Regions from separate parts of the Rhodococcus sp. RS1C4 genome, predicted to be linked through region 1. Evidence: riboswitches for the same ligand, from Rfam matches in the RefSeq annotation. Region 1 holds a riboswitch; each other region holds the start of a gene.
The links. A riboswitch is a leader RNA that binds a small molecule or an ion and turns the genes downstream of it on or off. The one in region 1 is predicted to bind cobalamin.
Positions count from the first base shown of each region.

Region 2: another riboswitch for cobalamin. It lies ahead of CH289_RS05650 (ABC transporter substrate-binding protein); the one in region 1 lies ahead of CH289_RS12150 (ABC transporter substrate-binding protein).
Region 3: another riboswitch for cobalamin. It lies ahead of CH289_RS24380 (magnesium chelatase subunit D family protein); the one in region 1 lies ahead of CH289_RS12150 (ABC transporter substrate-binding protein).

Region 1 is NZ_NOXZ01000023.1:289,706-292,978, forward strand. It holds gene CH289_RS12145 (FUSC family protein) at 1-1,242, shown strand, start outside; cobalamin riboswitch at 1,259-1,388, shown strand; gene CH289_RS12150 (ABC transporter substrate-binding protein) at 1,490-2,473, shown strand; gene CH289_RS12155 (FecCD family ABC transporter permease) at 2,473-3,273, shown strand, end outside.
Region 2 is NZ_NOXZ01000014.1:98,796-102,068, reverse strand. It holds gene CH289_RS05660 (GNAT family N-acetyltransferase) at 1-35, opposite strand, end outside; gene CH289_RS05655 (P-loop NTPase family protein) at 70-282, opposite strand; gene CH289_RS05650 (ABC transporter substrate-binding protein) at 610-1,617, opposite strand; cobalamin riboswitch at 1,682-1,868, opposite strand; gene CH289_RS05645 (hypothetical protein) at 1,950-2,201, opposite strand; gene CH289_RS05640 (UDP-glucose dehydrogenase family protein) at 2,473-3,273, shown strand, end outside.
Region 3 is NZ_NOXZ01000048.1:112,582-115,854, reverse strand. It holds gene mqo (malate dehydrogenase (quinone)) at 1-1,232, shown strand, start outside; gene CH289_RS24385 (GNAT family N-acetyltransferase) at 1,245-1,721, shown strand; adenosylcobalamin (AdoCbl) riboswitch at 1,733-1,882, shown strand; gene CH289_RS24380 (magnesium chelatase subunit D family protein) at 1,927-3,273, shown strand, end outside.

The DNA of each region.
Region 1 (3,273 bases):
GCCACCACCGCCCTCTCGTCGTGTCTGCAGAACAACCCGTCCGACGACCAACTCCGTGCGGCCAGGCGCCTCGCTGCCGCCGCCGCGGACGAAGCGGATCCGTCCACCCAGGCGGGCATCGCCGCGACGGTCGCGATGCGAGCAGTGCAGGCCCACATTGCCATTCACCACATCACCAGCAATGCGCTGCACACCGAATCCGCACCCAAGGAAAAGCCGGAGAAGGACGGCGACACCGGTTCGGGGCTGAACCCCAGCACCAAAGCGGCGATCCAAGTTGCCGTCGCGACCAGTGCAGCGACCGTACTCGGCGAAATCATCTCACCGGACCGCTGGTACTGGGCGGTCCTGACGGCATTCCTCGTCTTCACCGGGGCGTCGACTCGCGGTGAGATCCTCTCCCGCGCCGGACACCGCGTCGTCGGTACCGTCGGAGGTGTGCTGGCCGGAGTTCTGCTGTCCGCGTTGGTCGGTCGCAATCAACCGCTGCAACTGCTCCTGCTGGTCGTCTGCATCTTCTTCGCGTTCTACCTCGTGACGGTGGCGTACGCGTTGCTGTCGTTCTTCGTCACCGTCATGCTCGCGATGCTGTACGGACTGCTCGGCACCTTCAGCATCGAAGTGCTCGAACTACGAATCTACGAAACCGCGGCAGGAGGACTCGTCGGGATAGCGTCGGCGTACTTCGTCTTCTCCACCGGCACCAGATCGACGATGGTCGAGAAAGTCGACGACTACCTCGAACAGATGACGGCCATCATCGACACCGGCATCGACGCCGTCATCACGCCCGGTCGCCCGACGGACCTCGTCGTCGACATGCGCAAACTCGACAACGCGTTGAAAGACCTCGTCGCGGCCGGAAAACCCCTCGAGATGGGGCCCACGACACGCACACGCAAAGGCGTCAAACGGCTGCTGCGCATCATGACCGTCAGCAACCGATCCAGCCACGCACTCGCCCGCGCCGGTGTCGGCGCCTCTCACGCCGAACCCGACACCGGTCCGTCACAGGAGACCGCCGACGCACTACGCCGGGCAGCCGAGGTAACCAAAGCCACCATCGCCGACGTCGGGCGTGCACTCGCAGGCGAACACGTCGACCCACCGGAGAAGTTGACGGAGACCTCGGCCCCCGACGTCATGCTGAAGTCCACCACGACCCCCGGTCCCGTCCGCAGCGCCGTCAGGTCACTGAGCACCCTCAACCGCACCATGGGTGAGGCGCTGACACGCGTCTGACACCGTCCGTGCATACTGCGATGCGAAGCACGAAGCTGACCTGACGCAGGGGGAAGCCGGTCCGAATCCGGCGCTGACCCGCAACGGTAGGCTGCCCTCGCCAGAGGGCAGCGAGCCCGATTACCCGGCGTCGAGGTTGTGCGACAACCCATTCGTCGTGGTCTACGAATCGGAAAGTCCAGCGCGTGGCGTTCCATGCTGCGCACCGGGCCGAACATTTCGTGGCTCTGAGCTCCAAGAGGTACTCATGTCACGCTCCATCGCCTTCGGCGCCATCGCCGCCGCAACCATTGTCGCCCTTACTGGCTGTTCCCGCGGTGACACCGCACAGGACGCTCGGCAGGCGGACTCGTTCGACGACCCGGTCTCCATCACCAACTGCGACAGCACCCAGCAGTTCGACTCTCCACCTCAGCGCATCGTGTCCATGAACGACCACGTCACCGAGGTGCTCATCGAGATGGGCGTTGCGGACCGCATCGTCGGCATGGGCTATCGAAACGCAACGCCTGCGCCCGAGTTCGCCGAGGATTTCGCACAGATCCCCGGCCTCGCCGACGAGTACCCGACGAAGGAACAGATCCTCGATCTGGACCCGGACTTCGTCGTCGGCGGCATGCGGAGTGCATTCAACGACAAGGAAGGGCGTTCGAGAGAGTCGTTCACCGAGGCGGGCATCCCGACCTTCCTGTTCTCCGAGTACTGCGGATCCGGATTCCCGGACATCGGCATGCTCGAGAACGACTACAGCCAGCTCGGTGGCGTCCTCGGCGTTCCGGAGGAGGCTCAGGCCGTCACCGACGGCGTCCTCGACGGTTTGGCGGCCATCGGTGCCGAACTCGGCGACGCGGAGCCGACGCCGACCTTCTTCTACGACTCCGGTGAGGACGTCCCGACGACCATCGGTGGTGTGGGCGTCGGACAGTTGATCGCCGATCGGTCCGGCGCATCGAACATTTTCCCCGAGGGTGAGCGCCCCTACCTGGACACGACGTGGGAGATCGTCGGAGAGCGCGCCCCTCAGGCCATCGTCGTCCTCGATTACGGTGACACGTCGGCGCAGGGAAAGATCGATTTCCTGAAGAGCCAGCCGATCATGGCGACCACTCCGGCTGTGCAGCAGGACAACTTCATCGTCGTACCGCTCGACGACTTCTTCGAAAGCCCGCGACTGGTCACGAGCGTGGACACCATCGCCCGTGCATTGCATCCCGACCGGTTCACCTCCTGATGGTCACCGTTGCCGACACCGACAGGCACAGGGCCACGGCGAAAGCGGAGGTGTCCACTCGGTCGAGAATCGGGTTCGGTGCGTTGATCGCAGTTCTGACGGGCGCCTTGCTGATGGTGATCGCCACTGCGGTGTCGTTCGGGTCCGTACAGATTCCCGTCGGCGACGTCTGGGCGATCGTCGTGCACCGGTTGATGCCGGGCGCATTCGACTCGTGGTGGTCCGAGGCGAGGGCGGTGATCGTCGTCGACTCGCGGTTGCCGAGATCGCTGACGGCGGCCGTCGTCGGCGCGTCGTTGGCGATCGCGGGTGGTGTGGCGCAGGCAGTCACGCGCAACCCGTTGGCCGATCCCTATCTGCTCGGAGTGTCGTCAGGTGCCGGATTCGGCGTGGTGCTCGTGATGGCGATGGGAATCGGGGCCGGGGCCCTCGGGGTGTTCACGGTCCCGACCGCCGCGTTCGTCGGGGCCATGATTCCGCTGTTTCTGGCTCTGATGATCGGCGGGCGATACCCACAATCGACAGCCATCGTTCTCGTCGGCGTCGCACTGGGCAGTATCTTCTCCGCTCTGATCACCTTCACACTCCTGGTCTTCGCCGACGAACACACGCTCAGTGGCGTGATGCACTGGCTAGCCGGTGGATTCGGAGACGCGCGGTGGTCCACGTTGACACTGCCCGCAATCGCGCTGCTGATCATCGGCACTGGACTGCTGCTGAGTGCACCCCGGATGGATCTGTTGAAAACCGGTGACGACGGTGCCGCTGCCCTCGGTCTGAACGTCCGACGCTTCCGCGTC
Region 2 (3,273 bases), on a different contig from region 1:
GCGTCGGCTGCGGTTCCGGGCCTGATCGTCGCCACGGGTGGATCCTCTCGTCTTGTCTGTGAGTCGGTGCTAGTGGTCCTTCTTCAACTCGTCGGCGAGCGCGAACAGCCGACCGAAGTACTCGTCCTTCAGCACTGAGGTTGCGGCGATCTTCGCTTCGGCGTCGAGCCCGAACTGCAGGTCCACCAACTCGGCACCGATCGTGATACGCCGCTCGTCCAACTGCCGTAGCTCAGCGGACAGGGCCTCGACTTTGGTGGCGGCGTCACTGTGATCGGACATGTCTCGCATCGTAGTGGACTCGTAACCGGCAGAAGCCGAGCGCAAGTTCCGTGAGGCGGCCGCGCGCATTCACCAGGTGGTAGAGCGAATCAATGCCAGGCCCGGTCAGCGTGAGGCGACGCAACTGCACGTCGAGCCCGGCCGGGTTATGACATGCAAAGATTTGGCCGAAATTTTTACATGTACCCGAGATGTGGCAAGTTTCTTGCTACGTCCTCTTGACCTGAACAACCGCTTCCTCCCGATCTTCTGGTCCTGCTGCAGTCCTGCTTCGACGAGTGCAGCCAGCTTGCTGCGCGTCCCAGCTCGCCAGGATCTCCTGTGAGTTCATCCGGCCAACCCGAACCGGCGGAGCCCGTCCGCAAGTTGCTCGGTGCCACCGACGTTGCGGATGGACGGATCCATGGTGGTGCCGTCGAGAATGATGTAGCGCTTGTTCTTCACGGCGGTGAGCTGGCTTGCCACGGGGTCGGATTCGAGGAAAGCGATCTTGGCGGCCGCGCTGTCTCCGTCGCCACCGCGGTCGAGGTCGGCAAGGACGAGGGCGTCGGGATCGCGGTCGTAGACGGCCTCCCAGTTGATCTCGGGCCAGTACTGGTTGCTGTCGGCGAAGGCGTTGGTGGCGCCCACCGCCGACGTCATGAGCCCGGGCGCACCGCAGCAGCCCGCGAGGTATGGAGTGCGGGTGGCGGCGTACCACCAGGCCAGGCTGACGTCCTCGGCACCGAGATCCGTCGTCGCCTCGGCAGCCCGATCACGCAAGCTCGTGACCAGTTCTTCGCCGCGTTCCTCGACCCCGAACAGAGCCGAGACCTCACGGATCTCCGCGTAGAGGTCGTCGAGCGTCAGCGGTCGTGTCTGTTCTGCTTCCTGCCCGCTGCACTCGCTGGGAGATTGGTAGGTTGCAACACCCATCTCGTCGAACCGGTCGCGGCTCGCGATGCCCTCGGAGGTGAAGGTGTAGTCGAAGGTGGCGTAGACGAAGTCCGGGTCTCGATCGAGGACGGTTTCGAACGACGGGAACTCGGCATCGAGGGGTTCGACTTGCGAAAGCGCGTCTTGGAGCTCGGGAAGCACACCGTCGTCGCTGATTGCGTACCCGACCATCCGGTCCTGGAGGCCGAGCGCGAGCAGTAGCTCGGCGGCGGGCTGATTGACGGCAACCGCTCGCTCGATGGGTTCGTCGATAGTGACCGTTCGATCGCAGTTGGTCACAGACGCGGCGGCGCCGTTCTCCGCGGATGCGTCGCCGCTGTCAGAGGAACAGGCAACTGCCGAACCCGCGATCAGGACGGCGAGAACGGTGGTGGTGAATCTGGGTGTGGCCATGCGCATGCAGGAACGCTCGCTTCGTCGGGGACTCGGGTCGCGGAGTCCGTCTCGGTGTGAACACTCCGCCTTCGGCGAAGCGTTGCCGGCCGGTCTTCGGACTCGAATTCATCCCAACGAAGCGCCTTCCCGAGCGTTCGTGCTCAGTGGCGTGTCGCCCCGCCGGTCCTTCTCACCGCTGCGCGTCAGTTCCGGATTCCCACCGGATTCCCTGACCACCTGTTCCCAGGCAGTCTGCTGGCGGAGGAAATTTACCATCGCCCCTCAGGCCTGAGCCGATCCGGCGACGGTCTACCGCCGGAACTATCACGGCTGGGCGACGCCGGTACCGTGCCTCGTCACGCTGCCAGTTCGCTGGCGGCGGCAGAGCCCCGGAGGGCATCCCGCCAACGCCGACGATTACCGACGGCGTTGCCTTCGTCCGGTGTACGGGCGAGGGTCGCGAGCGCATCCCCGACAGGAATCAACCCGGCTCGCTCGCGGTAGGAGAAGGCAGTCAGTTCCGCGCGAGCATGTTCGGGGGAGTAGCCACACAGCCGAACGAGGATCTGGACGTCGTCTTCGATGTGCGTGTGCGGGGCATCGGACATGGTGTCACCTCTTTCGGCTGGGGAGTGCTCATACTCCGGCAACCTGCACAGTAGGGCCACCGTTGCAATCGTGATGATTCATAACCGCCCAATTCGTTGAGTCGACCACCCGAGTTGGTCGCGCGTCCACGTTGCCTTCACCGGCCGTGTCGACCGCTGTAGTCGTATTGCGACGTGCGCCTCCGCGCCTTGTTCCAGACCGGATGTGTTGACGGGGGCCGTAGCGGATATCAGACAGTCCTGTGCAGTGCGTCGACAAGTGGGGAATGCAATGGCGAAAGTGACAGTTTTCGGGATCGGGTATCTGGGCGCGACCCATGCGGCGTGCATGGCCGAGCTCGGGCACGACGTGCTGGGTGTCGACACCGATCAGTCGAAGCTCGCCAAGCTCGTAGCCGGCCAGGTCCCCTTCTACGAGCCTGGCCTAGAAGCAGTCCTTCAGCGCAATATTGCCGCGGGTCGACTGCGCTTCACCTCGTCGTACAGCGAAGCCGCGGAATTCGCTGACATCCACTTTCTGGGTGTTGGGACTCCGCAGAAGCGTGGTGAGTATGCCGCGGACATGAAGTTCGTCGACTCCGTCATCGAGACTCTTGCGCCTTTGCTTACCAGAGCGGCAGTCATCTTTGGAAAATCGACGGTTCCCGTCGGAACAGCGTCCAGGCTCGGCGCCCGTGCTCGCGAACTTGCACCGGCTGGTGACGATGTCGAGGTCGCGTGGAATCCGGAGTTCCTCCGCGAGGGATTTGCCGTGCAGGACACGTTGCACCCCGATCGGATGGTCCTCGGTGTGGACCGGGACCGTCCGGGACGGGCAGAGGGGCTGGCTCGTGAGGTCTACGCCCAGCTTCTCGACGAGCAGATCCCGTTCTTGGTCACCGACCTGGCCACAGCGGAGTTGGTCAAAGCGTCGGCCAACGCCTTCCTGGCCACCAAGATCTCGTTCATCAACGCCATCGCCGAGGTGTGCGAGGCTTCCGGCGCCGACGTGAAGGTTTTGGCGGACGCGATCGGCCACGACGACCGGATTGGCCGCAAGTTTCTGAATGCGGGCATCGGCTTCGGCGGTGGT
Region 3 (3,273 bases), on a different contig from region 1:
AGTTCTGGGCGCACAGCATCGAATCCGGCGTGCTGAGCGACCCGAAGAACTTCATCAACCCCATTCCTCACGTCAGCTTCGTCCACGGCGAGTCGAACGTGAAGTACCTCCGCGCTCGGTACGACGCACTGGCGTCGAACCCGCTGTTCGAGGGCATGGAGTACATCGACAGTCCGGACGAGTTCACCCGGCGGCTGCCACTGATGGGCGGGGGCCGCGATTTCTCCGACCCTGTCGCTCTGAACTGGAGCGACGAGGGCACCGACGTCGACTTCGGCGCGCTGACCCGTCAGTTGCTCAACTACATCTCCGGGTCCGGGGGCACCGTCCACTTCGGCACCGACGTCACCAACATCACCAAGCAGTCCGACGGCACGTGGAACGTGAAGATCGCGAACCTGCGGACCGGTGAGAAGAAGACCGTCAACGCCAAGTTCGTCTTCGTCGGAGCAGGCGGCGGTGCTCTGCATCTGCTGCAGAAGTCCGGGATCAGCGAGATCAAGGGCTTCGGTGGGTTCCCCGTCAGCGGCGAATGGCTGCGCTGCACCAACCCGGACCTAATCGCCCAGCACTCGGCGAAGGTGTACGGCAAAGCGTCCGTCGGTGCGCCGCCGATGTCGGTGCCGCACCTCGACACACGCGTCATCGGGGGTAAGCCCGGACTCCTCTTCGGCCCGTACGCAGGGTGGTCGCCGAAGTTCCTGAAGCAGGGCAAGTTCACGGATCTCCCCAGCTCGGTCAAGCCGGGAAACCTGATGTCCATGCTCGGCGTCGGTGTGACCGAGCTCGGTTTGGTGAAGTACCTCGTCGGCGAGCTCGCGCAGTCGGCAGCCGATCGCGTCGAGACCCTGCGTGAGTTCGCGCCCCAGGTCGTCGGTAAGGACTGGGAGCTCGTCACGGCCGGTCAGCGTGTGCAGGTGATTCGCAAGAAGGGTCGCGGCGGAGTGCTCGAGTTCGGAACGGCTGTCATCAACGCGGCCGACGGCTCCATCGCGGGTCTGCTCGGCGCGTCGCCGGGTGCGTCCACCGCGGTGCCGGCGATGCTCGACGTGCTGCAGCGCTGCTTCGGTGACCGCTACGACGGTTGGCAGCCGAAGCTGAAGGAGATGGTGCCCTCGCTCGGCAAGAAGCTCGCCGAGGACCGGGCGTTGTTCCGCGAGGTCTTCGATTGGACGTCGGCTCGCCTCGAACTCGGGCAGACCACCCAGGTCGCACAGCCCAGCGGCGTGTGATAGCAAGAGCTGATGACTACGCAAGCTGCTGCCCTGAAGCGTTCCTGGGCTCTGGACCTGTCCAACAAGACGTTGTACGACCTGTTGAAGTTGCGTGTCGAGGTGTTCGTCGTCGAGCAGGCGTGCGCTTACCCTGAGCTCGACGGTCGAGACCTCCTCTCCGAGACCCGGCACTTCTGGCTGGAACGAGACGGCGAGGTCGTCTGCACGTTGCGCCTGCTGGAAGAGCACGACGACGGCGAGAAAGCGTTCCGCATCGGTCGGCTCTGCACACAGCGGTCTGCGCGCGGGCAGGGCCACACCACTCGCATCCTGCGCGCAGCGCTCGCCGAGGTGGGTTCGGCACCGTGCCGCATCAATGCACAGAGCTACCTCGTCGACATGTACGCCAAGCACGGATTCCTGCCCGACGGGGAGGAAGTGCTCGAGGACGGAATTCCGCACACCCCCATGCGTCGTGGGGGCGGAACTCCATGGAGCGAGGCGTAATCGGACCGGTCGTTCGACGACCAGGGAGTTGATGCGGGGAAGTCCTGTGTGAATCAGGCACGGTCCCGCCACTGTGTAGGTGCTTCGGTCCCGAGGGGCCGAAGCACCGAAGTCAGATCACCGCACAACTTCGCAGTACGCCCGCCGGATCGGCGGGCTCGTCACCTCTCCGGCGCGGAGTCCGCCGGGACGAAGGAGTTCTCTCGTGCAGCAGCCCGGCTATCCGTTCAGTGCGATCGTCGGTCAGGAGCAGCTGCGGTTGTCCCTGATCCTCTGCGCAGTCCACCCCGGCATCGGTGGTGTGTTGGTGCGCGGCGAGAAGGGGACCGCCAAATCCACCGTCGTCCGGGCATTGGCAGCGCTGCTGCCTGCCGTCGACGACGAGGGCGTCACCAGGCCTGCACGACTCGTCGAGCTGCCCGTCGGTGCAACCGAGGATCGAGTGGTGGGCTCGCTCGATCTCGAGAAAGTGCTACGCGACGGTGAACGCGCGTTTCAGCCGGGTCTGCTGGCGGCGGCGCACCGTGGAGTGCTCTACGTCGACGAGGTCAATCTGCTGCACGACCACCTCGTCGACGTCCTGCTCGACGCGGCCGCGATGGGCCGCGTGCACATCGAGCGTGACGGTGTATCTCATTCGCACTTAGCGCAGTTCGTGCTCGTCGGGACCATGAACCCGGAAGAGGGAGAGCTTCGGCCTCAGCTGCTGGACCGATTCGGACTGGCGGTCGAGGTCACCGCGTCCCGCGATGTCGACACCCGGATGAACGTGGTGAGGCGCCGCCTGAACTACGAACGGAATCCCGAGGAGTTCGCGGCCGAGTACGCCGACTCCGACGCGGAGATTGCACGGAAGATCGTGCATGCACGCGAGGCGCTGGCCGATGTGGTGCTCGACGACACCGAGCTGCGCCGAATCGCCGCTCTCTGTGCCGCTTTCGACGTCGACGGTATGCGAGCCGACCTGGTCGTGGCTCGCACGGCCACGGCGCACGCCGCCTGGCGCGGCGCCGACGCCGTCGACGAATCCGATGTCCGGGTCGCCGCGGAACTCGCACTGCCGCACCGGCGTCGGCGAGATCCCTTCGACGAACCGGGTATCGACGAGTCGGCCCTCGACGACGCGATGCGGGATGCCGCCGAGCAGGCGGAGTCCTCCGCCGAGTCGGATCCAGGACCCGACGACGACGGAGGTGGAGACGGTGGCGGAGACGACGGGGGCGGAGACGACGGTGGCGGCGAACCGCAGCCCGATCCCGGGCCACAGACCGGCACGTCGTCGACGGACAAGCCCGACGCCCCCGAGAAACAGGCGAGTGAGCGAGACGCCGCAACACCCGGCGAGAAGTTTCGTGCGCGATCGATCGAGGTTCCCGGCGTCGGGGAGGGAGCCCCGGGTCGCAGGTCCAGGGCGCGCTCCCCGCAGGGACGCGTCGTGCGGTCGACGACGGAGCCGGGCGAGGGACTACACCTGGTGGGGACATTGTTCGCTGCCGCGGAGTCTCAGGTCGCGCGAGGTCGACAGTCCGGCCGATTCGTGTTGCAGCCGTCC